Regions from separate parts of the Bradyrhizobium sp. SZCCHNR1093 genome, predicted to be linked through region 3. Evidence: predicted binding sites of a transcription regulator. Region 3 holds the regulator's gene; each other region holds the start of a gene.
What was found. The regulator HrcA, encoded in region 3, represses chaperone genes, less so after heat shock. The targets are predictions, from matches to a motif close to GTTAGCACTCNCNNNNNGNGAGTGCTAAC.
Positions count from the first base shown of each region.

Region 1 (10,010 bases), on a different contig from region 3:
TCGACCGCGAAAATCCGCTGTTTGCTCGCCTCGAGGCCTTCCTGCGATCATAAATCGCCGTTCATCGTAGCGACAGGCGAGCGCAGCTACCATATGTTGGTAGCAGAACGAGGACGCTGAGCAATGCTGGGAACTGACGTGTCGGATCTGACCACGACTGCGGCCGACGCCGCGTCGCAGGGATTGTCGATCGTTATCCCCGTCTACAACGAGGGCGCGGGACTGACGGCGCTGCACGAGCGGCTGAATAATCTCGCCCGTACGCTGCGCCAGCGCTTCGGTCTCGCCTGTGAGCTCGTCTATGTCGACGATGGCAGCCGCGACAATACGCTCGCGATTGCGCGCACCTTGCAGGCCGATGCGCTCGACATCCAGGTCGTCTCGCTGTCGCGCAATTTCGGCAAGGAGGCCGCGCTGATGGCCGGCCTCGATCATGCCCGGCGCGGCGCCGTGCTGTTCATGGACGGCGATGGCCAGCATCCGCCGGCCCTGGTCGAGCAGCTCGTCACGCACTGGATCAAGGACGGCTATGACGTCGTCTATACCGCCAAGGCGCATCGCGACAACGAGCCGTTCCTGCGCCGCGTCGCCGTGCACGGCTTCTACGCGCTCATCAACTGGGGCGCGCGGCAGAAGATCCCGGAGGATGCCGGCGACTTCCGGCTGCTGTCGCCGCGCGCGGTGGCGGCGCTGCGGCAATTGCCCGAGCGCAACCGCTTCTTCAAAGGACTCGCGAGCTGGATCGGCTTCCGCCAGATCCGCGTCGACTACGAGCCTGCCGCGCGTGCCCATGGCGTGACGGCCTTCAACCTGACCAGCCTGCTCGGCCTGTCGATCGAAGGCCTGACCTCGTTCTCGGTCGCCCCGCTGCGGTTCGCCAGTCTGCTCGGAATCCTGCTCGCCTCGGCGGCCTTTCTGTTCGGCCTCTCGATCCTGTGGGAGACTTTAGCTACCGGCAAGTCGGTGCCCGGCTATCCCTCGCTGATGGTCGGCCTGATGACGATCGGCGGCGTGCAGCTGATCATGATCGGCATCATGGGCGAGTATATCGGCAAGATCCTGTCCGAGCTGAAGGCGCGGCCGATCTACTTCGTCGCCGAGCACAGCGAGAAGCGTGCAGCGCTCGATGCGCGCAGCGACGGCGCCGAGAGGAACGCCGCCGAATGAGCGCGACGCCGCACCGGCGCATCTGGCTGTGCGCCGATGACTATGGCATCAGCCCCGGGGTTAACAGCGCCATCCGAGACCTGATCGCGCGCGGTCGGCTGAACGCAACCTCGGTGATGACCGTGGGCGCCGCGATCGGGCGCGACGAGGTGACGGAGCTGACCAAGGTCGCGTCCGACAGCCCGCGTTGCGCCATCGGCCTGCACGTCACGCTGACCGCGCCATTCCGGCCCCTGACGATGCATTTCCGTCCCTCGGAAGGCGGCATGTTCCTGCCCTTCCCGAAGCTGCTGCGCGCCGGACTGACCCGCCGGCTCGATCCCGAGATGATCCGTGCCGAGGTCCTGGTTCAGCTTGCAGCGTTCGGCGATTTGTTCGGTCGCGCCCCCGATTTCGTCGACGGCCACCAGCATGCCCAGCTCTATCCGCAGGTGCGCGAGGGCTTTCTCGCCGCCGTCAAGGAAACTGCGCCCACGGCCTGGGTGCGCCAGGGCGGCCGCAATCTGCCCCTGATGCAGCGGCTGGCGGCACCGAAAGCGCTGCTGCTGGACGTGCTCAGCGCGCAATTCCGCCGTCAGGCCAGGCGGGCCGAGATCGCCTTCAATCCCGGCTTCGCGGGCGCCTACGACTTCACCAAGGCCTCCGACTTCGGAGCTTTGATGGATGGCTTCCTCGACGAGTTGCCCGAGCATGGGCTGGTGATGTGCCACCCCGGTTTCGTCGATGACGTCCTCATCGAGCTCGATCCGCTGACGGTGCAGCGCGAGCATGAGCACGCCTATCTTGCCGGCGAGCATTTTCCGGGCCTGTTGGAGCGCCGCAAGGTGACGCTCGGCTGATGGATGTTTCGCGTGCCCCGGCGAACAAAACCCGGCGCGGCGGCGTTCGAAGTGGGAGGGAGGCAGGCATGCCGTCCGCCTTCGGCTTCCGAAACGCCTCGCAAGTGCAAAGACGCTTTGTCGCATACGGAAATTTAATCCGCGCCCCGGCTGGCCGGGCCACAAAGTCCCCCTAAATCTTGGCCGCGCTTGGCCGGAACAAGGCAAGCGGCAGGAGAACGACATGACACCGCAAGAACGCCAACTCATCGACGATCTGTTCGACCGGCTTGCCACGTTGGAGAGTGCACCGCGTGATCCGGAGGCTGCCGCCGCCATCGCCCAGGCGCTGCAGCGGGCTCCCAATGCCGTCTATGCGCTGGTCCAGACGGTGCTGGTGCAGGACGAGGCCCTGAAGCGCGCCAACGCCCGCATCGAGGAGCTGCAGCACGCCCAGGCCCCGCAGGGCCAGTCCGGCGGCTTCCTCGATTCGATGCGCGACAGCATCTTCGGCTCGGGCAGCCGCGGTTCGGTCCCCAACGTGCCGCCGCCCTCGCAGAGCCGCCCGGTCTGGAACAGCGGCCAGGCGATACCCCCGGGCTACCAGGGCCAGCCCGGCTATCCCGGTCAGCCCGGCCCTTACGATCAGGGCGGCTTCGGCCAGCCGCGCGGCGGCATGTTCGGCGGTGGAGGCGGCTCGTTCCTCGGCACGGCGGCGGCCGCAGCGGCCGGCATGGTCGGCGGCTCGCTGCTGCTCGGCGGCATCCGCTCGATGATGGGCGGCGGGTCGCATCAGGCGTTCGGTGACACCACGATCATCGAGGAGCGGGGCGGCGGTGCCAGCCCGTGGAGCGGCGACCAGTCCGGCGGCTCGCTGGCGCGCGATGCCGGTCTCGACGACATCGGCCGCCCGGGCGGCGACGGCGGCCGGGCCGGCCTGTTCGACCAGGCGAGCCATGACGACAGCGGCAATGACAGCGACGCGGCCGACTTCGATGCCGATGACGGCTATGGCGACGACGACGGTGGCAGCGACTACGCGTGAAGCTCCCGGGTCGCAGCCAACTCAAAAATGCAAAGGCCGCCCTCCACGGGCGGCCTTTTTCAGTTGCTGATGTCGCGCAGCGGCGGTCGTCAGAGCACGATGACCCGGGCACCGACGTTCACGCGGCCATAGAGGTCGATGACGTCCTCGTTGCGCATCCGGATACATCCTGACGAGACGTTGGTGCCGATCGTCCATGGCTCGTTCGAACCGTGGATCCGATACAGCGACGAGCCGAGATACATCGCGCGTGCGCCGAGCGGGTTCTGCGGTCCGCCCTCCATGTGCCGCGGCAGGTCGGGCCGGCGCGCGAGCATCTCCGGCGGCGGCGTCCAGTCCGGCCATTCGCGCTTGGCCGAGATCGTCTTCACGCCCGACCAGGTGAAGCCGGGGCGACCGACGCCGATGCCATAGCGGAGCGCCCTGCCCTCGCCCTGGACCAGATAGAGGAACTTGTTCGGCGTATCGATGACGATCGTGCCCGGCCGTTCTTTGCCGTCATAGTCAACGATCTGTTTCTCGTATTTCGGATCGAGTGGCCGCTGCGTCTGCTCATAGGCCTCCTCATCCGGCAATCCCTGCTGCGGGACCATGCCCGGCGCCAGCCGCTGCGGCTCGTAGTAGGACGGCTGCTGCTGGTACATCGGCTGTCCCGGCGGAGGCGCGCCGCGGCCGCCTTGCGGATCCCCGAACAGGAATTCGATGAAGCCGCCGCCCATGCGCGAGCGTTCGACATAGGCGGTGCGCACCGGCGCGGACTGCTGCGGCGGGCCGCTATAGATCACGGTCGGCTGCTGAAATCCCTGGGCCGCGGCGCGGCCCAGACCTGCATGGAAAACGCATGCGCCGGCCAGCAGCGCTGCGGATACTGATTTGAACATCGACGTACTCTGTACTGTTTCGTCTGAAGACTGTTCATCGCGCGAGGCAAATGCGCCGCCGCGTATCGTCAATAAAGAGCAAAACCCGATCGCTTTGGTAAACGCGGGAGGCGCCGGGATTTACCATCGCTGCATACGTCGGCGGTTTTGATCGCTAGCGTTTATTTTGCGTGAAGGCCGCTGGCGCATGGTTAATCGTTGACGCACGATGCACGCCAGCGTTGCTCAACGGCGGTTCCTGGCGTGAACGCGATGTTAAATAGCCTCTGCGTAGAACTGATCCGAGCAAAAGGTCAGGGATACTATCATGGCTGTTCGCAAGCGTTTCCGTATCGAAGAAGCAATCGTCGGCCATATGCCGGAGCCTGAATTCGTGGGTGGCGAGATCGGCCCCAACCACAAGGAAATCATGGACGAGCTCCGCGCGATCCGCTCCCAGATGGCCAATGCGATCCGCAGCGGCGGCAGCAACACGGCGAACGCCGCCATCGAAGAGTCCGCCGCACGCGAGGTCGCCGAAGCGCGCGCGCTGCTCGAGACCTATCGTGCCCAGATCGAGCAGTGCGAAAAACTCAAGGTCGAGCTCGACCTGATCCACGACGCGATCAACCGCACCAAGGGCGAGATCGCGACCCTCCATGCCAAGAGCTTCAACGGCGAGGAGATGGCCAAGGTCAACGGCGAGCTCGGCGCGGTCGTCGGCGGCACCGAGCAGGCGACGCAGCAGATCCTCGAAGCCGCGGAGGCGATCGACCAGGCCGCCAGCGCGCTGTCCAAGGTGGACTCGGCCGACCAGCAGAAGATCCTGAGCGAAGAGATCCAGGAGCGGGTGGTCTCGATCTTCGAGGCCTGCAACTTCCAGGACCTGACCGGCCAGCGCATCAACAAGGTCATGACCACGATGAAGTTCATCGAGCACCATATCGTGGTGATGATGGACATCTGGGGCGGCGTCGACGCCATCAAGGCGCATACGCCGCCGATCGTCGACCACCGCGAGGGCGACGCCCGGCTGCTGAACGGCCCGAAGGCGGACGGCGACGTCGGCCACGCCTCGCAGGACGACATCGACGCAATGTTCAACTGAGCTCATCCTGCCTGACCGGCGGCCACGCCGGCCAGGGACGGCACCGAGCAGCACCAAGCAAAACGCCGGCGCTTTCGCCGGCGTTTTTCGTTTGGCTTTTGGGTGTGGCCGGGGCTTGTCGCGAGGGCTTCGCCCGGATCTCAGGCGCGCGGTCCGCAGCGGACGTAGACCATCGTCTGGTAACGGGTCGCCGCATCCTTGTCGACGAAGCGGGTGATCAGCACACGGCCGTCAAAGGAGACGACCTCGCGGTCCTGCTCGCCGCCGGGCGGTCCGGCCGGGCCGATATAGTTCTTGCCGCTGGCCGAGCCCTTCAGGCGCAGCTCCTGGGGAGTCGCCTGGTCGGCCAGATGCATCACGACACCGCCGGACGTGCCCGCCCCGATGACATAGGGCTGTTTGCACTGCGCCAACGCCATCTTCTCGGTGCGCGGACGGTCGTTGGGGTTGTTGTAAGCGGCGAGGCCCCATTTGCCGACGAGATCCTCGGGGCGGATCGTCGCCGGAACCTCGGGCTCGACCGGCGCCTCGGTCTGCATGGGGGGCGACGGCGACAGGCTGAAGCCCGTGCACGCTCCCAGAAGCATCGTGAGCGCCGACGCGATCGCGAGATTGGCAACCGGCCGCGCGCACCGTGAACTCGTCATGGCATCCCCTTAGGAACAAGATCGTGGCTGCCCCGTCCGGCAACCAAACCCAAAACGCTCGTCAGAGCAATGACGTCGGATGACGACGCCGCTCCACTAACATGTCTGGCCCGGGACAACATCCCCTAACAGCCTCAAGAACGGCTTAACTGCCGGCCGTTGCTTGACAGGAACAGCCGCAAGCCATATTTCCCCGAGCGGTCTTTAGCACTCGGAGGGCGCGATTGCTAAGGCTGCGAGCCAGTTGGCGCCAAGTGGGCGTCAAATGTGGCCGCATTCAGATTTCCTCCGACAGCAACAAACTTATCCAAGCACCCCAAAAGGGATCCGTCATGGCCAAATCGAAGTTTCGTCCCCTGCACGACCGCGTCGTGGTTAAGCGCATCGACGCCGAAGAGAAGACCAAGGGCGGCATCATCATTCCCGACAGCGCCAAGGAAAAGCCCTCGCAGGGCGAAGTCGTCGCCGTCGGCCCGGGCGGCCGTGATGAGAGCGGCAAGCTGATCCCGATCGACGTCAAGGTCGGCGACCGCGTGCTGTTCGGCAAGTGGTCCGGAACCGAGGTCAAGCTGGACGGCGAGGAGCTCCTGATCATGAAGGAGTCCGACATCATGGGCGTCGTCGCCTGATCCCGACCTGCCGGGGGCGGCGATCAGCCGCCCCGGGCGAAAATGCTCTGCAACCTCGTTCCGGCGACAGACGGGCGATCACGCCCCTCGCCGTCGAGGTCTACTCCAGGAGAATTTTGAAATGGCAGCCAAGGACGTCAAATTCGCTGGCGACGCACGCGACCGCATGCTGCGCGGCGTCGACATTCTCGCCAACGCCGTCAAGGTGACGCTCGGCCCGAAGGGCCGCAACGTCGTCATCGAGAAGAGCTTCGGCGCTCCGCGCATCACCAAGGACGGCGTCACCGTCGCCAAGGAGATCGAGCTGGAGGACAAGTTCGAGAACATGGGCGCGCAGATGCTGCGCGAGGTCGCCTCCAAGACCAACGACACCGCCGGTGACGGCACCACCACCGCGACCGTGCTGGCCCAGGCCATCGTGCGCGAGGGCGCCAAGGCGGTTGCCGCCGGAATGAACCCGATGGACCTCAAGCGCGGCATCGACATCGCGGTGGCCGCCGTGATCAAGGACATCGAGAAGCGTGCCAAGCCGGTCGCCTCGTCCTCCGAGGTCGCCCAGGTCGGCACCATCTCCGCCAATGGCGACGCCGCGATCGGCAAGATGATCGCCCAGGCGATGCAGAAGGTCGGCAACGAGGGCGTCATCACGGTCGAGGAGAACAAGTCGCTCGATACCGAGGTCGACATCGTCGAAGGCATGAAGTTCGACCGCGGCTATCTCTCGCCCTACTTCGTCACCAACGCCGAGAAGATGACCGCCGAGCTCGACGACGTCTACGTGCTCTTGCACGAGAAGAAGCTGTCCGGCCTGCAGGCCATGCTGCCGGTGCTCGAAGCCGTGGTACAGTCGGGCCGTCCGCTGCTGATCATCGCCGAGGACGTCGAGGGCGAGGCGCTGGCGACGCTGGTCGTCAACCGCCTGCGCGGCGGCCTCAAGGTTGCCGCCGTCAAGGCGCCGGGCTTCGGTGATCGCCGCAAGGCGATGCTCGAGGACATCGCGATCCTGACCGGCGGTCAGTTGATCTCGGAAGATCTCGGCATGAAGCTCGAGAACGTCACGGTGAAGATGCTCGGCCGCGCCAAGAAGGTCGTGATCGACAAGGAGAACACCACGATCGTCAACGGCGCCGGCAAGAAGGCCGACATCGAGTCGCGCGTCGGCCAGATCAAGGCGCAGATCGAGGAGACCACCTCGGACTACGACCGTGAGAAGCTGCAGGAGCGTCTGGCCAAGCTCGCCGGCGGCGTCGCGGTGATCCGCGTCGGCGGCGCGACCGAGATCGAGGTCAAGGAGAAGAAGGACCGCGTCGAGGACGCCCTCAACGCGACCCGCGCTGCGGTGCAGGAAGGCATCGTCCCCGGCGGCGGCGTGGCGCTGCTGCGCGCCAAGAAGGCGGTCGGCCGCATCACCAACGCCAATTCGGACGTCCAGGCCGGCATCAACATCGTGCTGAAGGCGCTCGAGGCTCCGATTCGCCAAATCTCCGAGAACGCCGGCGTCGAAGGCTCGATCGTGGTCGGCAAGATCCTGGACGAGAAGTCCGAGACCTTCGGCTTCGACGCCCAGACCGAAGATTATGTCGACATGGTCGCCAAGGGCATCATCGACCCGGCCAAGGTGGTCCGCACCGCGCTGCAGGACGCCTCGTCGGTCGCCGGCCTCCTGGTCACCACCGAGGCGATGGTCGCCGAGCTGCCGAAGGACGCAGCTCCCGCGATGCCGGCCGGCGGCGGCATGGGTGGAATGGGCGGCATGGGCTTCTGAGCCCCCCTTGCATCACCGAGACGTTCAGGAAGGCCGCCTCCGGGCGGCCTTCTTTTTGGCCGAGTGTCCGCGCCCGGGGGTGCAGCGATCGCAAATCGGCGCTACAGCTTAAGGCCGATTCTGCCCCCACAAGGATTTTCAGATGCGCGCGATTTTGCTTGCGCTGGCCGTGATTGCAGCGGCCGCGCCGGAACTCGGTTGGGCCCAGAGCAAGAGCGGGACCAAGGCCCCCGCCAACGAGACTCGGTATTTCACCGCGATCGACGGCCTGATGGACGGCAATGCCGACGTGATCCTGAAGGAGACGCGCCAGGGCAAGACCGTCACCGCCGCCACGCTCGACGTCTGCTATCCCGTCGCAAAGAATTCGGATCGCAAGGACCGCTTCGTGGTCAGCCTCACCGTCAATGGCCAGACCTTGACCGGTGCGACCCAGAGCAACGGCGCCAAGGAGCCGGTCACGGTGAAGCTGAATCGCAAGCCGACCGGCGACACGTTCGAGTTCCGCGGACAGATCGCGATCGGCAAGACCGTCACCGAGGTGGCGTCGACCGACAATTCCGACGTCAGCGAGAAAGAGTTCCAGGAGAGCCAGTCGAGCGACGACGGCATCAGCGCCCAGCCGAAGGACTTCACCGACGTCTCGCCCGAGGCGGTCTCGGTCCGGCTCAAGCTCGACGCGGTGACCGACTTCCTCAAGAGCCTGAAGGGCGAGAACGTCGAAGTTTCGCTGTCGAGCCTCATCGTGAGCTGCGACGCACTGCGCGCGGGCGAGCAGACCATCAGCATGACCGTCGACCCCGAACGAGCCGGCGCACTGATCGCGAAGGCGCGGACCATGAACGGCGTCGTCACCGCCGGCTGGACCGCCGGCACGGTCGAGATGGACCGCACCATCCGCTTTGCGGCGGCCGACTGGCGCGACGGTGACAAGATCAACAAGGACAAGCTGGCGGGCGCCATCTCCGACGTGCTGGCCAAGACCTACAATGCCAGGCCGACGAGTGCGGCGTGGAATCCGGTCAGCGGCAAGCTGAAGCTGACGTTGAAGCGGCCGAGCCAGCTGATGCCGGCGCTCGAGCTGACCGACGTCATCGAGGTCACCGGCCTCGTCTCGGCGGACAAGCCGGGCGGCGCGGACGCGCTGATGCTGTGGATCAGCAGCCCGACGACGACCACCGTCGATGAGGCATCGAGCGCCAAGCTGATCCTGTCGGACGAATCGTCCGGCGACGAGGAAAGCGATACCCGCGACGACGGCGGTGCCATCGACGAGCTGGCGAAGGCCTTCAAGGCCAAGCGCTGGGATGCGGACAACTCTGTCTGGAAGTAAGGCGACGGCAGGCGCCGCGATCTCAGATGCCACCCTCCCCTGGAGGGGGAGGGTCGATCGCACGCGAAGCGGGCGAGCGGGGTGGGGTGACGCCGCGGGCACCGGTGCACGTGGAGAGATCACCCCACCCCGCCTCCCATTCGCTGCGCTCATGAGAGGCGACCCTCCCCCTCCAGGGGAGGGTGACAGCGGGGCTGACCTCAAAGCTGCGTGCTGCGGAATCGCGAACGTGCATGAAGCAGGACCAGGTGCCGGACCATGACAGCGAGGTCCACATGCCGATATATCGATGTGACCAAGACTAGGACTTTCGATACGCCCGTCTCGGCTCAATTGGTGTTGAGCCGGAAGCGCAGCGTCTTCGGTCCGATGAAGATGATCAGGTCGCCCTGACGCTTCCAGTTCGTCGCCGCGCTCAGCGCCGCGATCAGCTCGTCATCGGCTTGCGCGCGTGCCGCCGGGCAGTTGCGGTCCTCGATCTTGCTGGCGATGAACACGATGGTGTTGCCGGCGACCGAGAACTGCCCCTTGCCGCCCTTGCACCAGAGCTCCAGCACGGTCTCGCCGTTGTCGCCGATGTCGAGATCCGGCACGCGCTTCGAGCCGGGCATTGGTAACGCATCGAGCGTCATCTCCAT
Region 1 is NZ_JAUHJJ010000002.1:751,188-761,197, reverse strand. It holds gene hisG (ATP phosphoribosyltransferase) at 1-53, shown strand, start outside; gene QX070_RS09155 (glycosyltransferase family 2 protein) at 124-1,167, shown strand; gene QX070_RS09150 (ChbG/HpnK family deacetylase) at 1,164-2,006, shown strand; gene QX070_RS09145 (DUF2076 domain-containing protein) at 2,230-3,030, shown strand; gene QX070_RS09140 (L,D-transpeptidase) at 3,120-3,911, opposite strand; gene QX070_RS09135 (protein phosphatase CheZ) at 4,219-4,998, shown strand; gene QX070_RS09130 (hypothetical protein) at 5,139-5,645, opposite strand; gene groES (co-chaperone GroES) at 5,978-6,274, shown strand; gene groL (chaperonin GroEL) at 6,396-8,039, shown strand; gene QX070_RS09115 (hypothetical protein) at 8,182-9,372, shown strand; gene QX070_RS09110 (META domain-containing protein) at 9,702-10,010, opposite strand, start outside.
Region 1: the regulator HrcA is predicted to act here: its motif matches at 5,849-5,877, upstream of groES (co-chaperone GroES).

Region 2 (10,010 bases), on a different contig from region 3:
GACGGTGGACGACATGGTGGCGCCTGCGTGACGCAGGCCCAACTGCTTGTCAATCGCAAGCCCCGCATGGCCGCACGGCATTGCGCGCGGCTGTTCCCTGCGCTCATAATGAAACGGGGTTCGGGGGATCTGATGCTGCAGCTGCAATCGGGATTCGGGATCGTCGCGCTGCTCGCGATCGCATGGGCGCTCGGCGAGAACCGGCGCGCGGTGTCGCTGAAGCAGGCCGCGCTTGGCCTCGTGGTCACGATCCTGACCGCGCTCGTCCTGCTCAAGGTCCCCGCGGTTGCCCGCGCCTTCGGCGCCATCAACGACGTCGTCGGCGCCATCTCGTCGGCCTCGCGGGCCGGCACCTCCTTCGTCTTCGGCTATGTCGGCGGCGGCGCCCTGCCCTTCGACCTCAAGGCGCCCGGCGCCGATTTCGTGCTCGCCTTCCAGGCGTTGCCGATCGTGCTGGTCATGAGCGTGCTGACCACGCTGCTGTTCTACTGGCGGGTGCTGCCGCCCTTGGTGCGCGGCATGGCCTGGCTCTTGGAGCGCACGCTCGGCGTCGGCGGCGCCGTCGGCCTGTCGACCGCCGCCAACGTGTTCCTCGGCATGGTGGAAGCGCCGCTGTTCATCCGGCCGTATCTGGCGCAGATGACACGCAGCGAATTGTTTCTCGTCATGACCGGCGGCATGGCCGGAATCGCCGGCACCGTGCTGGTGCTCTACGCCACGCTGCTTGCGCCGCTGATCCCCGATGCCGCCGCGCATTTCGTCATCGCCTCGGTGCTCGGCGCGCCGGCGTCGATCCTGATCAGCCTGATCATGGTGCCGGAGACGTCGAAGCAACTCACCGGCGGCGCGCTCGGCGAGGAGACGCAGGCCACCTCGACGATGGACGCGATCGTCAAGGGCACCAGCGCCGGGCTCGAGCTGCTGATGAACATCGTCGCGCTGCTGCTGGTGCTGGTCGCGCTGGTGCATCTTGCCAACGCGATCCTCTCGCTGTTGCCCGCCATCGGCGGCGCCGACATCTCGCTGCAGCGGCTGCTCGGCCTCGTCATGGCGCCGGTGTGCTGGCTGATGGGCCTGCCGTGGTCGGAGGCCGTCACGGCCGGCAGCCTGATGGGCACCAAGACGGTGCTCAACGAGCTGATCGCCTATGTCGAGCTGGCGAAGCTCGATGCGACGGCGCTCGATCCGCGCGCGCGGCTGATCATGCTCTATGCGATGTGCGGCTTCGCCAACTTCGCCAGCCTCGGCATCATGATCGGTGGACTCGGTACGATGGCTCCGACACGACGCGACGAGATCAACGCGCTCGGCCTCAAATCAATCGTCTCCGGCACCCTCACCACCTGCCTGATGGGTGCGATCGTCGGGCTGCTGACGTGAGCTGAGCTCGGTCGTCATCGGCAGCAGTTGCGGCACGATCCTCGCCATCACGAGCTGGGAGCCCTGCGCCGTGAGATGCGCATGATCGAACGACAGCGGGACGTCGCCGACCGTGAGCGGACAGCGGCCGTTCTCGCAGACCGCCGACAGGATCGAGATGTAGGACAGGCCTTCGCTCGTCGACAGCGCCGCCTGCATCGCCTGATCCAGCGCAAAGATGTCGGACCGGACGAACGCAACGGGATCCGGCGCCACGCCGCGCAAGGTAGCGCGCGCCAGCATCGAGGGCAGCCGCGCCCGGAATTGCACGGAGGGACCGAGCAGCACCACCGGAATGCCGGCCTCGCTGAGACGCGCCAGCGTCAGCCTGAGATCGCGCACCATGCCGGCAAAGCGCGGCGGGCGGGCGTTCTCGAGCCAGTCCGCCGACATCACCACGAGATCGGGCCGCGCCGTCACGAAATAGTCGCGCATCTGGCTTGCCAGGGCGCGGCAGGCCGCGATCCCCTGCGTCTCCGCGCTGAAGGTCGGCATGCAGGTCGGCTGGCTCGCCTGCATGACGTTGACGGCCTGCGGATCGATGCTCGCGGCGAGGCCGTGATAGTAGTGGGCCGCAAAGCTGTCGCCCCACAGCAGCACGTTGACCTTGCCGCTCACCGGACGGAGACAATCCCCGGGCACGCGCCCGTCCGGCGTCGTGAAGCAGGTGCCGTAGCGATAGACCGGCTTCATGTCGTAGGCGTTGTAGGCGTCCAGCCGCTGCGCCGCGCGGTCGGCGTCCGACACGGCACCGGCGCGCAGCAGGCCGACGCCGCTGCCGGCCAGCAGCAGCAGGCTCGCCAGCGCCGCAAGACCGAAGGCCGCGCGCGGGGTCGCTGCGAGCTGGCGATTGCGGAACGGTTGCTCGATGAAGCGCCAGGACAGCGTGGCGACCGCGACCGTGAGGGCGAACAACGCCGCCCGCTCCCAGCCGTCGAGCGCCAGGCCGGGCTTGGCGAAGCGCGCGAAGGCGAACAGCGGCCAGTGCCACAGATACAGCGAATAGGAGATGCGGCCGACGAACGCCGCTACGCCGAGCGGTGACAGCCGGCTGCGCGGCACATTGGCCACGCCGACGCCGCTCCACAGGAACAGCGCCGCGCCAAGGCATGGCGCGAGCGCGTCGACGCCGGGGAAACCCGGTCCGGGGCGCAGCGCCAGAATCGGCACCGCCATCAGCAGCAGCGACAGCGCGCGGGCGCCGCGCTGGGCGAAACCCGGCCGCGGTGCGGGAAGTCCGGAAATCGCGACCAGGCCGCCGAGCAGGAATTCCCAGGCGCGCGGCGGGCTGAGGAAGAACGCACTCGCGGACGCGCCGCCTCGCATCAGCAGCAGACCGAGCGCGAACGAACCAACAGCCAGCAGCGCCAGCGTGACCGGCAGCGCCTGCCGTCGCCCGCGCGCTATCAGCAACACGGCCCAGACCACGACGGGCAGCACCAGATAGAACTGCTCCTCGACGGCGAGCGACCAAGTGTGCAGCAGCGGCTTCTCGACCGCGGCGTGGTCGAAATAGCCGGACTGCTGCCAGAAGAAGATGTTCGAGGTGAAGGTGACGACGGCGGCCGCGGAACGGAAGAACTCGGCGCGCTCGGAGCCCAGCATGTCCTGCGACGCCGGGATCGCTGCGAACGCCACCATGGCGTAGAGCGCCGGCAGCAGCCGCCGCACCCGCCGCTCGTAGAATTGCGCGAACGAAAAGCGGCCCGCCGCCATCTCCGCGGCAATGATGCCGGTGATCAGGTAGCCGGAGATGACGAAGAAGATGTCGACGCCGACGAAGCCGCCGAAGATCGCCGGCGCCTCGAAATGGAATGCGACAACGGAGAGCACCGCGATGGCGCGCAGCCAGTCGATGTCCTCGCGATGGGCGGCACCTGAAGCCGAACCGGCGCCCGCGTTGGCGATGCGGGGCTGCATCGATGCGCGCGTGCGAGGCGCGCGCGGGATCGTGGGAGCGAACTGAACGACGAAGCGCGGCAACGGGACGGGTACGCCTTTACGCAAGCCCGCGGCGAACACCTCTTACGGATTCGTCGCCGGCCCATCCGTCCCAGTGACGCGAGACCGGATGTCAACACACACGCGCGATGCGACCGCCGTCCATCGCACGCAAATGTTTCCATCCATTTCTGTCGGCTTTACGTCGACAGTTCGACGGTTTTGAAGTCGGCCGGCAGGATCACTTCCAGCAGCTCGACGTCGTCGGAATAGTCGAGGATCATGTGCCGGATCTTCGGCGGCTGAGTCCAGCAGCTGCCCTCCTGCATCAGCGTCTCGCCGACGCCTTCGAGGTAGCTCTTCACCCAGCCCTTGAGCACATAGACCATCTGGAAGTCGACCGCATGGGTGTGCAGCTTGGAGACTTCCTGCGGATTGCATGGCGGCAGCATGCGGATGACATGCGCGCGCGCCAGCCCGTGAGTCGCGTCGGCGATGCCGAGGTCGCGGTAAACAGCATAGGCGCGCAAGCCGTCGGCCTTGAAGTCCTCCTCGCGGTGATGGCTGATGGCGACCTTCTGTTTGCGCCGGCGCGGCGCCGGCGCTGGTCGCCCCTTGCTCGCGAGCGCCTTGCGCGCCGAGGGTTTCGCCACCCTTCCCGGCTTGGCAGGCGCCGCGAAGGCGGTCTTCGCCGTCGGCTTTGTCTTTGCGGTTTTTCGCGGCGCGGCTTTCGCGGCGGCGCGTGATGCTGATTTGGCGGTGCGGCTCTTCTTGGCCATGGCGCTCTCCCTGCGTGTCCTCGCACGCGAGGATAGCACAACCTGCCGCTTTGCGGTTCGACCGATCGACGACCTCAACAGGGCCGAGGCAGCGCTTAACCCGGATGAGCGAAACGACATCCGGGGACTCACGCGCGTCCGCGTTGAACCCGGATATCGCTTCGCTCACCCGGGCTACGCGTCGGCCTCAATGCAGCCGGAACACGCCGTCGACGGCGCGCAGCTCGGCCGGCTTGATCAGCTTGGAATGCGCCACCGTGACCGAGTACAGCGGACCCTCGATCTTCTCCTGCCAGAACGCCAGGAAGTCCTGCAGCGCGGGGAATTTCGGAAACAGGTCGTAGTTCTGCCAGACGTAGGTCTGCAGCAGCGAGCGGTGATCCGGCATCCGATACAGGATCTGCGCCGTCGTCAGCCCGTAACCCAGCACCTGTTTCCGAAAGTCCTCGGAAACCTCAACCTTCGACACCATGCCAACCTCCGTTTCTGGAGCGCATGTCCGTGTGGCCAACCGGGATGGAGCCACCCGGCAAAGATGCGCTCACTGCCAAGAAATGTGACGCATGTCCTCAACCCATCTCAAGCTTAAATGTTTAACGACATGTTGAAAAATGCTGCATTAGCAGCCACTTAGCCCAGGTGCTAATACGGGGTTTCATGGTTCGTTCCGCTCCCGTTAACGCTATCGGAACGCTTTGGCAGAGCCCGCAGTTGACTGCTAATTTTTCTGCTACAAGCCCTTGTCCGGCTGAATGCTCTCCCCTAAATCCAGCCCACGTGCTGGCACTCGCCGGCACCGACTGCCAAAATTCCAGAAACTGACAATCGCCTCAATAGCTTAGGAGGACTGTATGGCTTTCCGTCCGCTTCACGACCGCGTCGTGGTCAAGCGCATCGACGCCGAAGAGAAGACCGCTGGCGGCATCATCATCCCCGACTCGGCCAAGGAGAAGCCCTCGCAGGGCGAAGTGATCGCGGTGGGCCCGGGCGCCCGCGACGAGAGCGGCAAGCTGGTCCCGCTCGACGTCCAGGTCGGTGATCGCGTGCTGTTCGGCAAGTGGTCGGGCACCGAGGTCAAGATCGACGGCCAGGAGCTGCTGATCATGAAGGAAAGCGACATCATGGGCGTGCTCACCGACACCGCGTCGAAGAAGAAGGCCGCCTAAGCCAACCCGCTCAACGCTCACCCTGAGGAGCGCCTGCGGGCGCCCTGCCCAGGGTGAGACGACCAATTCAACTCAGGGAAACCCAATATGTCAGCAAAAGACGTTAAGTTCGGCGTCGACGCCCGCGATCGCATGCTGCGCGGCGTGGACATCCTCGCCAATGCCGTCAAGGTCACGCTCGGCCCGAAGGGCCGCAACGTCGTCCTCGACAAGTCGTTCGGCGCTCCCCGCATCACCAAGGACGGCGTCACCGTCGCCAAGGAGATCGAGCTCGACGACAAGTTCGAGAACATGGGCGCACAGATGGTGCGCGAAGTCGCCTCCAAGTCCGCTGATGCGGCCGGCGACGGCACCACCACCGCGACCGTGCTGGCCCAGGCCATCGTGCGCGAAGGCGCCAAGGCGGTTGCCGCCGGCATGAACCCGATGGATCTGAAGCGCGGCATCGACCTCGCGGTCGAGGCGGTCGTTGCAGACCTCGTCAAGAACTCCAAGAAGGTCACGTCGAACGACGAGATCGCCCAGGTCGGCACCATCTCCGCCAACGGCGACGCCGAGATCGGCAAGTTCCTGGCCGACGCCATGAAGAAGGTCGGCAACGAGGGTGTCATCACCGTCGAGGAAGCCAAGTCGCTCGAGACCGAGCTCGACGTGGTCGAGGGCATGCAGTTCGACCGCGGCTACATCTCGCCCTACTTCGTCACCAACGCCGACAAGATGCGCGTCGAGATGGATGACGCCTACATCCTGATCAACGAGAAGAAGCTCTCCTCGCTGAACGAGCTGCTGCCGCTGCTCGAGGCCGTGGTGCAGACCGGCAAGCCGCTGGTGATCGTCGCCGAGGACGTCGAGGGCGAGGCGCTGGCCACCCTGGTCGTCAACCGCCTGCGTGGCGGCCTGAAGGTCGCGGCCGTCAAGGCGCCGGGCTTCGGCGATCGCCGCAAGGCCATGCTGCAGGACATCGCGATCCTGACCGGCGGCCAGGCGATCTCGGAAGACCTCGGCATCAAGCTCGAGAACGTCAACCTCTCCATGCTCGGCCGCGCCAAGAAGGTGATGATCGACAAGGAGAACACCACGATCGTCAACGGCGCCGGCAAGAAGGCCGACATCGAGGCGCGCGTTCAGCAGATCAAGGCGCAGATCGAGGAGACCACCTCGGACTACGACCGTGAGAAGCTGCAGGAGCGTCTGGCCAAGCTCGCGGGCGGCGTCGCGGTGATCCGCGTCGGCGGCGCGACCGAGGTCGAGGTCAAGGAGCGCAAGGATCGCGTGGATGACGCGATGCATGCGACCCGCGCGGCTGTCGAGGAAGGCATCCTGCCGGGCGGCGGCGTCGCCCTGCTGCGTGCTTCCGAGCAGCTCAAGGGCCTGCGCACCAAGAACGACGACCAGAAGACCGGCATCGAGATCGTCCGCAAGGCGCTCTCCGCCCCGGCCCGCCAGATCGCGATCAACGCGGGCGAGGACGGCTCGGTCATCGTCGGCAAGATCCTGGAGAAGGACCAGTACGCCTACGGCTTCGACAGCCAGACCGGCGAGTACGGCAACCTGGTCTCCAAGGGCATCATCGACCCGACCAAGGTGGTTCGCGCCGCGATCCAGAACGCCGCCTCCGTGGCTGCGCTGCTGATCACGACCGAAGCCATGGTCGCCGAGCTGCCGAAGAAGAACGCCGGCGGCCCCGCAATGCCTCCGGGCGGCGGCATGGGCGGCATGGACTTCTAAGGTCCAGCCTCCTCAAGAGATACGAAGGGCGCGGCGAAAGCCGCGCCCTTTTTGTTTCGCCGGGGCCCGAATGTCGCCGGGGCTCATGCGGGCTTCGTCGCTAAACTCCTCTCCGCCGTCATTCCGGGGCGTTCAAGCGCAAAATGGCGAAGCCATTTTGGAGCAGCGCGAATGAGCCCCGAATCCATAGCCCGAGCGGTGGTTGGTCGAAGACAGACGCCACAAGCACCTCGCACCACACGACGGCCTGTGGCTATGGATTCCGGGCTCGCGCTACGCGCCCCCCGGAGTGACGAACGGAGAGCGCGCGCCTTGTGCGACGCGCCCCCTCACCTGCTCCGCCGATACATCACGTCCGTCCGCAGCACGTATTTGCGCCCCTTCGTCACGGGATCGCCGCGATGCATGATCGGGTGATGAAACAGCAGCGCCATGCCTTTCTTCGGAATGATCCGGAACGGACCATCCGGCATCAGGCCGGTGTCGTCGCAGAACGACGTCGTGCCACCTTCGAAATCATCGTTCAGATAGATCATGAAGGTGAACTGGCTGCGCTCGCCATCGTCACGCTCGAAATGGCCGTCGCGATGCCATTCGAACTTCTGTCCGACATCATAGCGATACAGCCGCAGCCGCTCGTTCAGCCCGACCGGCTGCCAGCGATGCTGGAACGACGGTGCGAGATGGCCGGCGAGCCGCTGATAGAGCCCTTGCGCGCGCTCGGTATCGTCGACGATGACGCGATCGTTGTTGCGATAGTCCTTGACGCTGCGCGGCGCGAACAACGTCGCCTCCTCGAAGCCCATCTGCTCGCCCAAGCGGATGTAGTCCTCGCACTCGGCAGTGGAGAAGAAGTTCGCAATCGTCTCGATATTGTCGGCGTGCCAGGTCAGCCCGGTCATGATCGTGTCTCCGTCATCGTTGCGCAATCGCGTAGCCCGGATGAGCAAAGGCCGGCGCCTTGCGGGCGCAGGCCGGAGCGACATCCGGGGTCTCACGAACTGCACGTGCGGACCCGCATGTCGCCTGCGCTCATGCGGGCTACGAGAGGCTCAATCCTTGAACGGATCGAACTCGCCCTCGCCCGCCATCACCACGGCGAACGGCCGCAGCGTATGCACCACCCTCACCGAGCCGGCGTGCTCGGCCAGCACCTCGGGCAGACGGCGATAGGCCATCGGGCTCTCGTCGAGATCGGCGCCGATCAGGGTGACGCCGCGGCCCTGCAGCCAGGCGTCCATCTCGTCGCGCGTGAAGCGCCGCTTGGCCTCCCTGCGCCCGAACAGCCGCCCGGCGCCGTGCACCGTGGAGTACAGCGAGGCCTTGGCCTCCTCCGACTCCACGCCCTCGATGATGACGGCGTCGTCGCCCATCGAGCCGCCGACGAAACCGCGCTGGCCTGGAAAGGCCGGCGTGGCGCCCTTGCGCACCACCCACAGGTCACGCCCGTCATGGGTCTCACGCCAGGCATAGTTGTGGTGGTTGTGCACGCTGTCGGTGACCGCACCGCCAATGATCTGGCGCACGCGCTCGGTCACCCACTCGCGTCCCGCATAGGCGTAGCGCCCGGCGAGCTGCATCGCGGCGATGTAGCGCTGCCCAACCTCCGAGTCCTCGTCGACCACGGCGGGCGGCACGTTCATGCCGTCCTTGCCGCCGGCGGCCTTGAGGTAGCGCGTCGCCGAAGTATGGCCGAGACCACGGCTGCCGAAATGCACGCCGATCCAGACGAAGCCGGCCTCGTCGCGCATCAAATCGACATAGTGGTTGCCCGACCCGACCGTGCCGAGCTGCCCGACCGCCTTCTGCCGGTACGCGTCCATGTCGGAGCAGCGCCACGCATCGGCGTCGTCGAACAGCTCATGCTCGACCCGCTCGGCGTTCTTGCGGCCGACGCCGAACGAGATCACCCTGGCGACATCCTTTATGATGGTGCCGACCTTGTCCTCGATCGCGCCGAACTGCGTGTCGAGCCGGACCGCCATGTTGCCGCAGCCGATGTCGAAGCCGACCCCGGAGATGCTGATCTGCTTCTCATAGGCGATCACGCCGCCGACCGGCTGGGCATAGCCGAGATGGCCGTCGGCGCAGATCACCCCGGCCACGGCATTGCCGACCGCCATGCAGCTCCTCATCTGCGCGATGGTCGCATCCTCGTGACGGCCAAACACCTTCAGCGGGCTGTTCTGATACTGCGCGGCCTGTGGCCGGCTCGCGACCGTGTCGCCCAGCGCCGTGGCCTCGCGCGCCAGCTGCTCCTTGCGCGCGGCGTCGCGGAACGTGCACCACAGCGGCATCGATCGCTGCCCGGGCCGCTCGACCCGTGCATCCGGATCGAGCCCGGCCTCGATCGCCAATTGCCTCGCGCGCTCCTGATAGGGATCGGCTCGCATGTGATCCTCCTCACTCGTTCATGCATGACCCTGCCGCGCCGGCGTGGCGCTGCAATGATCGGGACTTGCACGGCGTGACGCCGCGCAAGTCCGGTGGTGCAAACAGAGAGACGGATCTGATCGGAGTGTCCCGGATGGGACATCAGCCTGGCGGATCGTCTCTCTGGCGTTCAAGACAGAGGGACGATCCCGCTGCCTCGCTACGCTGCTAGTTGATTGTGACGGGACAGCGCGCTCCCCGCGGAGACTGCCGGCACGCACAGGACGCAACCACGGCGCCGCAGTTGCGGCAGCGCGCTGTCCTCTATCTGACGTGGGGTCGAAATCGGCATGGCTCTCTCGCTGGCGGATGTCCGCCGGATAAGTTGGCGCGTGCTCTTACAGGATTTTACCCGTTTGTAAAGTAAGCCGTACGTAGCTGAAATAACTTCGTGGCGTTTTAGCACCGCCGACGCACGTCATGAGTTGTCATGGTTATGGCTTCGGGCTCGCACTGCGCGCGCCCCGGAATGACGACAAGATCGTTGCAGCTCAGCATGACGAGTAGTCGTAGCCCACATGAGCGCAGCGACATGCGACTTCAT
Region 2 is NZ_JAUHJJ010000003.1:428,438-438,447, reverse strand. It holds gene QX070_RS13050 (MFS transporter) at 1-15, opposite strand, end outside; gene QX070_RS13045 (NupC/NupG family nucleoside CNT transporter) at 133-1,380, shown strand; gene QX070_RS13040 (acyltransferase family protein) at 1,318-3,339, opposite strand; gene QX070_RS13035 (cupin domain-containing protein) at 3,561-4,139, opposite strand; gene QX070_RS13030 (usg protein) at 4,327-4,611, opposite strand; gene groES (co-chaperone GroES) at 4,991-5,305, shown strand; gene groL (chaperonin GroEL) at 5,393-7,033, shown strand; gene QX070_RS13015 (2OG-Fe(II) oxygenase) at 7,363-7,935, opposite strand; gene QX070_RS13010 (RtcB family protein) at 8,086-9,426, opposite strand.
Region 2: the regulator HrcA is predicted to act here: its motif matches at 4,919-4,947, upstream of groES (co-chaperone GroES).

Region 3 (10,010 bases):
GCTCGAATTCGGCATGGTCCGGATGCGCCATCAACCAGGCCTGCGCGGCATCGATGATGCGCTGCTGCTGGCGAGGCGTCACGGCATAGGCCGCATCGTCGAGCGAGGCGCGCGCCTTGACCTCGACGAAGGCGACCAGGCTGCGCTTGCGCACTATGATGTCGATCTCGCCATGGGGCGTGCGGAAGCGTTTGGCGAGGATGCGGTAGCCCTTGGCGATCAGCAGTGCTGCGGCACGGGCTTCCGCCGACAATCCAGTGCGGAAGGCGGCGACGCGCTCGGGTGCCGCCGTCTTCGCCGGCTTGTCTGGGGAGGCACGCTCAGTCTTTGCCATCGGCCTCCCCCGACCGCGCGCCCTTCGAGAGCTCGAGCGCGCGCGCATACACCTCGCGTCGCGGCCGGCGCGACAGCTCGACGGCATGCATTACGGCGTCCTTGACGCTCGATCGCTGCAACAGATCCCTGAGCACGGCGTCCAGCGCGTCCTGGGTCAGCACCTCGGCATCGCGCGGCGGCGGACCGATCACCAGCACGAATTCGCCGCGCGTTTCGAGATCGCCGGCCCGTGCAGCGAGATCGCCGATTGCCCCGCGCAGCACCTCCTCGTGCAGCTTGGTGAGCTCGCGGCAGATCGCGGCCTGACGCCCAGCCATGGCATCGGCGAGATCGGCCAGCGTCTCCTGCACCCGGCTGCCCGCCTCGAACAGAACCAGCGTCGCCTCGATCCGCGCGAGCTCCGACAGCCGCGTGCGCCGCGCCTGCTGCTTGGCCGGCAGGAATCCCTCGAAGAAGAAGCGGTCGGTCGGCAACGCCGCCACGCTCAGCGCCGCGAGCACGGCGGAAGGTCCCGGCAGCGCGGTGACGGCGTGTCCGGCCTCACAGGCCTCGCGCACCAGCTTGTAGCCGGGATCGGAGATCAGCGGCGTGCCGGCGTCCGACACCAGCGCGATGGCTGCGCCTTGGGCCAGACGTTGCAGGATCCGCGGCCTGACCGCTTCGGCATTGTGCTCATGATAGGCTGCGAGTTCCGCGCCCAGTCCGTAGCGCTCGGTCAGGCGCCGCGTGATTCGCGTGTCCTCGCAGAAGATGATGTCGGCGCCGGCCAGGGTTTCCAGTGCACGCAGCGTGATGTCGCCGAGATTGCCGATCGGCGTCGCCACCAGATGCAATCCAGGCCGTGCCTTGGGCGCCACGACGATTTGACCCGCCACCAGGTAGGTCGACGTGGTGGAAGATTTGCCGTCGTCTAGCGACGTCTTGGGGATTGCCTTCGCGCCCATCGAGGTAATTTAAAGGGCATGCCGCGGGATTGCCACAGGGGAACAGCCGCGCAGCAATTTTGAAGTTCCGATCGGCATTGGGCGCGTGGCCGTTCATCGAACCTTCAAGTCCGAAACTGCACGTCAATGGGGATGTGTACGAGCAGGGGATAGGCCGTGCAAAACGTCGAATTGATCGGCTTTGTGGCGGTGACAGCCTTTTGTTTTGCTTAACTATTCGTCGACAATATGAGTGAATCAGCACGGCTTGGCGGACGTGCGTTTGGGGAACTTCTGGCCGGTCTTGGCCGAACGAAGAGATGCCATGGTGGGCCCGCGTCATCCCAACTCTCTCGGTCCGGGACCCCATGGGGTCGCCCGGCGAACGGCGCTGGGCCTGATCGTCGGCGCGCCGCTGCTGTCGGCGTGCTCCAACGTCCAGCAGGGCTTCAATCCGTTCGAGCAGCCGACGGCGCCGGCGGGACCGCCGCAGCAGCCGGCGGTTGCCGGTAACGGCCAGGTGAAGGTCGGGCTGATTCTGCCGCTGTCGGCGTCGGGCAATGCCGGCGTGGCTGCGCAATCGATGAAGAACGCGGCCGAGATGGCGCTCGCCGAGTTTCAGAACCCCAACATCCAGCTCCTGATCAAGGACGACGCCGGCAGCCCGCAAGGGGCGCAGCAGGGTGCGCAACAGGCCTGCGACGAAGGCGCCGAGATCATTCTCGGTCCGCTGTTCGCGGGCTCGGTACCGGCGACCGCCCAGGTGGCGCGCGCGCGCAACATCTCGGTCATCGCCTTCTCGACCGATTCGAGCGTGGCTGGGCGCGGCGTCTATCTGCTCAGCTTCCTGCCGGAGTCCGACGCCAGCCGCATCGTCGAATATTCCGCCAGCGTCGGCAAACGCTCGTTCGCGGCGCTGCTGCCCGACAATGCCTATGGAACCGTCGTCGAGGGTGCGTTCAAGACCGCGGTCAGCCGCCGTGGCGGACGCATCGTGGCGTTCGAGAAATATTCCAGCGACCGCGCCGGGCCTGCGCGCACGGTGGCGCAGGCGCTCGGCGGCGCCGATGCGCTGCTGCTGGCCGACGACGGCGAATCGGTCGCGGCGACGGCCGATGCGCTGACCGCTGCCGGCGCCAATCTGCGCAACATTCAGTTGCTCGGCACGGGGCTGTGGGACAATCCGCGCGTTTATGCCAGCGCCAGCCTGCAGGGTGGCCTCTATGCTGCGCCGGATCCCTCCGGCTTCCGCGCCTTCGCCGGTCGCTACCGGACGCGGTTCGGTGGCGATCCCGTGCGCACGGCAACCCTCGCCTACGATGCGGTGGCGCTCGTGGCCGCTTTGGCGCGCACCCAGGGCAACCAGCGCTTCGCGCCCGATGTCCTGACCAATGCATCGGGCTTTGCCGGCATCGATGGGCTGTTCCGGTTCCGCAGCGACGGCACCAATGAGCGCGGGCTTGCCGTGATGCGCGTCGGTTCGGGTGGCGGACAGACGGTCGCCGGCGCGCCGAAGAGCTTCAGCGCGACGTGAGTCGCAGCATCCTTCAGGCGGCGAGATCGGCGACGACCGCGTCGAGCACCGGAAAGCCATCCTGAGTCACGCGCAGCCGTCCATCCGGATCGACCGCGATGGCGCCCTCCTCGCGCAGCAGCGCGATGCGGCGCGGATCGAGCGCACGGCCGGAGATCGCGGCATACCGCCTGGGGTCGATGCCTTCGGCCAAACGCAGCCCCATCAGCAGGAATTCGTCGGCGCGCTCCTCGCGGTTGAGCTCGTCGTCGGTCATCACACCATGACCGTTGGACTCCACCCGCATCAGCCAGGCCTCCGGCCGCTTGTCGGTCGCGGTCGCATGCCTGATGCCGCCGATGTCGAGACGACCATGGGCGCCGGGGCCGATGCCGGCATATTCGTGGCCGCGCCAATAGATCAGATTGTGCCGGCACTCCGCGCCCGGGCGGGCATGATTGGAGATCTCATAGGCCGGCAGTCCGTGACGGCCACAGATCTCCTGCGTGACGTCGTACAAGGTGCGGGCCAGGCCTTCATCCGGCGTCTTCAGCTTGCCTGCGGCGTGCAGGCCGAAGAACGGCGTGCCTTCCTCGATCGTCAGTTGATACAGCGACAGGTGCTCAGCCGCCTCACCGATCGCGCGCGTCAGCTCCTCGGTCCACATCGCCGGCGTCTGGTCGGGCCGGGCGTAGATCAGATCGAACGAATAACGCTCGAACGCATTGCGCGCGATCGCCACCGCCTTCATCGCCTCCTCGGCGGTGTGCAGGCGTCCCAGCATCTTGAGCGACGCATCGTCCATCGCCTGGACGCCGAGCGAGACCCGGTTGACGCCGGCGGCGCGATAGCCGGCAAAGCGTGTCGCCTCGACGCTGGTCGGATTGGCTTCGAGCGACACCTCGACATCGCCAGCGACGTGCCAGTGCTTGCCGATCGCGTCGAGAATGGCGCCGACCGTCTGCGGCTGCATCAGCGACGGCGTGCCGCCGCCGAGAAAAATCGACGTGACGGTGCGCGGCCCGATGCGGGCGGCCGTGGTCGCGATCTCCTGCGCGAAGGCGCGGGCGAAGCGGTCCTGATCGATGGCGGCATGCCGGACGTGGCTGTTGAAGTCGCAATACGGACATTTCGACAGGCAGAACGGCCAGTGCACATAGACGCCGAACGCTTCGCTGTCAGCGCTGGTCAAGGCAGATCTCCGCGAGCTTCACGAAGGCGCGCGCCCGGTGCGACAGGCCGAGCCCGAGCGGCGGCAGGCCATGCTTCTCGATGCTGGTCATCTCGCCGAAGGTCCGGTCGTGCCCCTCGGGCAGGAACATCGGGTCGTAGCCGAAGCCCGCCGTGCCGCGCGGCGGCCAGACCAGGGCGCCGTCGACCCGCGCCTCGACCTCCTCGACATGACCGTCCGGCCACGCCACGCACAGCGCCGAGACGAAATGCGCGGTGCGCTTGTCGGCACTCCTCGCGTCCCGCTCCTGCAGCAGGCGCTCGATCCGCGCCATCGCGCTGGTGAAATCCTTGTCCGGTCCGGCCCAGCGCGCCGAATAGATCCCCGGCGCCCCATCGAGCGCATGAACCACGATGCCGGAATCGTCGGCAAAGGCAGGAAGCTGCGCGGCCTTGGCCGCGGCGACCGCCTTGATGCGGGCGTTGGCCTGGAAGGTCTCGCCGGTCTCGTCCGGCTCGTCCAGGCCGAGATCGCCGGCCGACACCGCCTCGACGCCATGGGGAGCGAGCAGCTCGCGCATCTCGGCAAGCTTGCCGGGATTGTGGGTCGCGATGACGAGGCGCCCGGTGAGCTTGCGATGACCGCTACTCACGCGACCGCCATCTTCTGCAGGTCGACCAGTCGCGCCACGCCCTTGCGGGCCAGTGCCATCAGCGCCAGGAGCTCGGCCTCGGTGAACGGCGTCTTCTCCGCCGTGCCCTGCACCTCGATGATGCGGCCGTCGCCGGTCATGACGAAATTGGCGTCGGTCTCCGCCTCGGAATCCTCGGCGTAGTCGAGATCCAGCACCGGCGTGCCGTTGTAGATGCCGCAGGAGATCGCGGCGACGTTGGTGCGCAGCACCTCGGTCTTGATCATGTTGCGCGACTTCATCCACTTGATGCAGTCGGCCAGCGCCACCCAGGCGCCGGTGATCGACGCCGTGCGCGTGCCGCCGTCGGCCTGCAGCACGTCGCAATCGACCGTGATCTGGCGCTCGCCGAGCGCTTCCAGGTCGATCGCGGTGCGCAGCGAGCGGCCGATCAGACGCTGGATCTCGACGGTGCGACCGGTCTGCTTGCCGGCGGAGGCCTCGCGCCGGGTCCGTTCCAGCGTGGCGCGCGGCAGCATGCCGTATTCGGCCGTGATCCAGCCGCGCCCCTGGCCCTTGAGCCAGGGCGGCAGCCGGTCTTCCAGCGTGGCGGTGACCAGCACATGGGTGTCGCCGAACTTCACCAGGCAGGAGCCCTCGGCGTATTTGACGACGCCGCGTTCCAGGCTCACGGCCCGCAGTTCATCCGGTGCACGGCGGCTCGGCCGCATGATTCTCTCCGTGAAAGCGCGCGAAAGACCGACTTTGACCGGCCTTGTAGGAGCCGCGACCGGCAGCGGCAAGGGCTTATCAAGGGTTTATCATGGCCTCGTCGCGCCCGAGAGCGCGCGACGACCGGCTTGCCACCGAGCCGCCGCATGGACACATTATAGGCAGCTGCGAGGAGAGCATCTGGTGGCCCACCACGATCCGATCAACCTGATGACACCGCCGGCCGGTCTGGCGCAGCTCAACGAGCGCTCGCGCGAGATCTTCCGGCAGATCGTCGAAAGCTATCTGGCGACCGGCGAGCCGGTCGGCTCGCGCAACATTTCGCGGCTGATCGCGGTTCCGCTGTCGCCGGCCTCGGTGCGCAACGTCATGGCCGATCTCGAGCAGCTCGGCCTGATCTACGCGCCGCACACCTCGGCCGGCCGGCTGCCGACCGAGGCCGGCCTGCGTTTCTTCGTGGACGCCCTGATGCAGGTCGGCGACATGACCGAGGCTGAGCAGCAATCGATCCAGAGCCAGCTCGCCGCGGTCGGGCGGGCGCAATCGGTCGAGGCCGCCCTGGACGAGGCGCTGACCCGGCTGTCGGGTCTGACCCGTGCCGCTGCCGTGGTGCTGACCGCAAAATCCAACACCCGGCTGAAGCACATCGAGTTCGTGCGGCTCGAGCCCGAGCGTGCGCTGGTCGTGCTGGTGGGCGAGGACGGGCAGGTCGAGAACCGGGTTCTGGTTCTGCCGCCGGGCGTGCCGTCCTCGGCGCTGACCGAGGCGTCGAATTTCCTCAATGCCCGCATCAGAGGCCGGACGCTGGCGGAAGCACGGCTCGAGCTCGAGACGGCGCTGGCGCATGATCGCGCCGAGCTCGACCTGCTGACGCAGAAGGTGATCGCCGCCGGTGTCGCGAGCTGGTCCGGAGGGGACAGCGACGAGCGGCAGCTCATCGTGCGCGGCCACGCCAACCTGCTCGAGGACCTGCATGCGCTCGAAGATCTCGAGCGCGTGCGGCGGCTGTTCGACGATCTCGAGACCAAGCGCGGCGTCGTCGATCTGCTTGGACGGGCAGAGAGCGCGGAAGGTGTCCGCATCTTCATCGGCTCGGAGAACAAGCTGTTCTCGCTGTCGGGCTCGTCGACGATCGTGTCGCCCTATTCCGACGCCACGGGTCGCATCGTCGGCGTGCTCGGTGTCATCGGTCCGACCCGGCTCAACTATGCCCGGGTGATCCCGACGGTCGATTATGCCGCGCGTCTGGTCAGCCGGCTGCTGGGTGGCTGACGCGTGGCATGGTTAACCCGCGGACAGCGCCTCCGGGCGCGATGGTCAGGCTGCGCTTGATTTTCGACGCCCAAAGCACGATATCCCGCCCCATACCCCCAAAACCCGTCAGCCGAACTTGCGAGTCTGTCCATGACCGATCCCGACCTGCACAAGAATGATCCGGAAAACCCGGCGCAGGCCAGCGACCCCGTCGTCTCCAAGCCCTACATCATGCCCGACGATCCTGAGACCGGCTCGGCCGAGGCCCTTGCCAAGGAGGCGGCCGACGCGCGCGACAAGATGCTGCGCACGCTGGCGGAGATGGAGAACCTGCGCAAGCGGACGGCCCGTGAAGTCGCCGATGCACGCATGTACGGCATCACCGGCTTCGCGCGCGACGTGCTCGACATCGCCGACAATCTGCAGCGCGCGCTCGATGCCGTGCCGGCCGAGACACGCGCCAATGCCGATGCAGGCCTCAAATCGTTGATCGAGGGCGTCGAGCTCACCGAGCGCTCGCTGCTCAACACGCTGGAGAAGAACGGCGTCAAGAAGTTCGATCCGACGGGACAGAAGTTCGACCCCAACTTCCAGCAGGCGATGTACGAGGTCCCGGATTCGTCGGTGCCGTCGGGCACCGTGGTGCAGGTCGTGCAGGCCGGCTTCATGATCGGCGAGCGCATCCTGCGTCCCGCGCTGGTCGGCGTGTCCAAGGGTGGCGCGAAGGCTGCGCCCGCGCCGAGCAACGATCAGTCGAACAGCGCCGCGTGACGGCCAGCATAGGCAGGTCTTCTCCTGCCGTCCTGTCAGTCCAACGAAGAAGCCACGGGCGGTGATGCCCGTGGCTTCTTGTTTGTCGGCGCGAGTTTGTAGTTCGTGTCGCGGCAAGTGGACCGCGGCCGATGAGACCGCGGCGTCCGGATACCGAGTTGGGCTTAGCCTCTCGGCTGGATGCCGTCGCGGACGGCGCGGAAGCGCGGGAAGGCTACCGACCACTGATCGCGCGGCGCGCTGCCGATGATCCGCAGCGTATTCGGCCCGCCGAAGCGCAGCCATTGCACCACGGTCACCGGCGTATTGTCCTTGCCGCTGGTGGCTTCGAGCCGGGTCTCGTAGGCCGGCTGGCCGTCGATGCGGATCGGCTCGGACATCGTGATGCGCGCTTCGCGGACGCCCGGAATGGTGGTGGCCGCCTGCTGGGCGACACGCGCGCGGTCGCCCGCCTCCGGGGCCACCCCGGCCACGAGCCCGATCACCACGAAGGGCGCGGCTTCGAAGCCCTTGTCCTCTTCGCCGTCGGCCAGGATCAAGGCACCCGGCCCGAGCGTGCGGATGGTTTTGAACCCGGAGAGCTCGGTCACCTTGAACGGCATCATCGCGAGCTGCTCGTCGACGGGAACGTCCTTGCGGACGACGGCGGAGGCGAACATCTGACGCACGGCATCGTCGGTGTAGATCCGGCTCGCGGTCTCCGGGATCTGCACGGCCACGTAGCCGGAGAAGCCGTTGCCGGGCAGGATCATCGAGTAGCGCCGCACCGGCGTGGCGCCATCCCGACCGTTCTCAACCGTGTAGTAGGCGGTGCCGGCGGCGGTCTCGATGCTCTCCGGCTTGACGCTGCCGGTCCCGGCGGGATTGGCGGTAAACGCATTCTTCACCTCGCCATAGGCGGCCGCCGGCAGTTCGGTCAGCAGCACCTTGACGCTCTGGTCCTCGGTTTCGAAGCCGGAAAACGTCTTGGCCTTGGCGAGCCCCACCAGCGGCGCGAGCCCGATGCGGACGCCGGGCGGAAATATGGCTTCGGCGGCCATGGCGGAGTGCAGCAGCGACATCAGCAGGGTAGCCGCGGCGAAGAGTCGAACGATCATCATCAAACATTGCCTCGTTGACCGAGGCCTCGCGCCGAGGCGGTGGGGGGTCCTCGCCAGCGTGGTCGTCGGCGGCACGCTTTTAGCGGCTTTGCGCCCCCCGCAACAGGCCGGGCGCGCGGTTTTGATCGCCTGCGGCGATCAGCGCGCCCTGCGGGTCGCATTTCCCAGGTCATTTCGCCTCGAAAGGCGGGCTGATGACGGTGCCGTGCTAGCCGCGCTTCAGGATTTCGACGCCATCGACGGTCTGCACCAGCACATAGGGCGCGAGCAGAGCCCTGATCTCGGGGTCGGAACGCGCCCAGTCGCCCCAGTCGCTGTTCTGATTGTCGATCAGGACGACGTCGGGCGGTTGCCTCCGGAAGTCGGCGATGATCCCGGCGCGTTCACGTTCCACATAGGGCGCGAGCCTCTGCGCAGTTTGTGAATCGATGGTTCCGTCTTGTTGCGACCGGCGAACGATTTCCCGGACCCAGAACGCCTCCTGGCGCGAGATCCAGGTGCCATCAAGGGTCCGCACCATGGGGTGCCCGATGACCGCCGCCGCGCTGAGCACCAGCATGCTCGGGCGCGGCCCGAGCCGGGCCACCTGGGCTTCGATCTGCTGGACGTCGACACTACCATTGAACCAGAAGCAGGTCTGCACGAAGAGCACGGCGCCGGCGAGAGCGGTGGCGGCACGCGGCCAGCGTCGCGCGTCGCGGCTGGCGTCGATCGCCGACACGGCAAGGCCGGCGGCAAGCAGCGCCAGCGCCACCATCGGATAGGCATGGTAGCCCCAGCCCTTTTGCTGCGCGACGAATGACACCAGGAACCCGAGTGATGCGGCCAATGTGGTGAACGATGCGGCGTCGCGCTCGTGCTGCGTGCGCTGAAGAATGAGGACGATGACTGCTGCAGCCAGCCACAGGCCCATCGGCAGGGTCACGAGGATGGTCGGCACGGGCGCCTTCAGAAGCAGATAGACGTCGCGGACCAGCGGATAGATGACCGTGAAATATTCGGGAAAGAACAGATAGATGCACGCCGCGTTGATCAGCACCAGGGCCGCGGCGATCCAGTTCTCCAGCGCGAACAGCACGCGCCAGTCGCGCGCCTGAGCCGCGGCGGCGAGTATGCAGAAGCCGACGCTGAAGGCGAAATAAGGCTTGAAGCTCATCGTGAGACCGGCGCTGAGACCGGCGATGAGCATGGCCGCCGGGGCCACCCGCTCGCGCCTGGCGCGCAGGATGTACACCGCGATCGCCGGCAATATCGTGATCAGGGCCAGATGTTCCCGCTGGCCGAAATCATACATCGGCGCGATCAGAAGCAGGGCGGTCGTCCACGCCGCCAGCCTGCCGTCGGCGAGGCGATGGCGCAGGGCCGATGTCCGCAGCAGCAGCCATACCAGCGTCAGGGATGCCGCGGTCAGCACGAAGATCAGGATATTCGTCGCCAGCTCGGGCCTGAGATGGATCGCACGCGCCAGCGCGACGGCCAGCAGATAGACCGACCCAGCCATCGGCGGGTTCGTCTCGAGGATGTCGACGTAGAGCCGCTGTCCATCGAGCATGCGCTCGCTGACGAGGAGCCACCAGCT
Region 3 is NZ_JAUHJJ010000012.1:36,022-46,031, reverse strand. It holds gene QX070_RS28080 (YraN family protein) at 1-334, opposite strand, end outside; gene rsmI (16S rRNA (cytidine(1402)-2'-O)-methyltransferase) at 321-1,280, opposite strand; gene QX070_RS28070 (penicillin-binding protein activator) at 1,585-2,793, shown strand; gene hemW (radical SAM family heme chaperone HemW) at 2,807-3,964, opposite strand; gene rdgB (RdgB/HAM1 family non-canonical purine NTP pyrophosphatase) at 3,951-4,595, opposite strand; gene rph (ribonuclease PH) at 4,592-5,305, opposite strand; gene hrcA (heat-inducible transcriptional repressor HrcA) at 5,490-6,578, shown strand; gene grpE (nucleotide exchange factor GrpE) at 6,711-7,331, shown strand; gene QX070_RS28040 (hypothetical protein) at 7,496-8,431, opposite strand; gene QX070_RS28035 (hypothetical protein) at 8,640-10,010, opposite strand, start outside.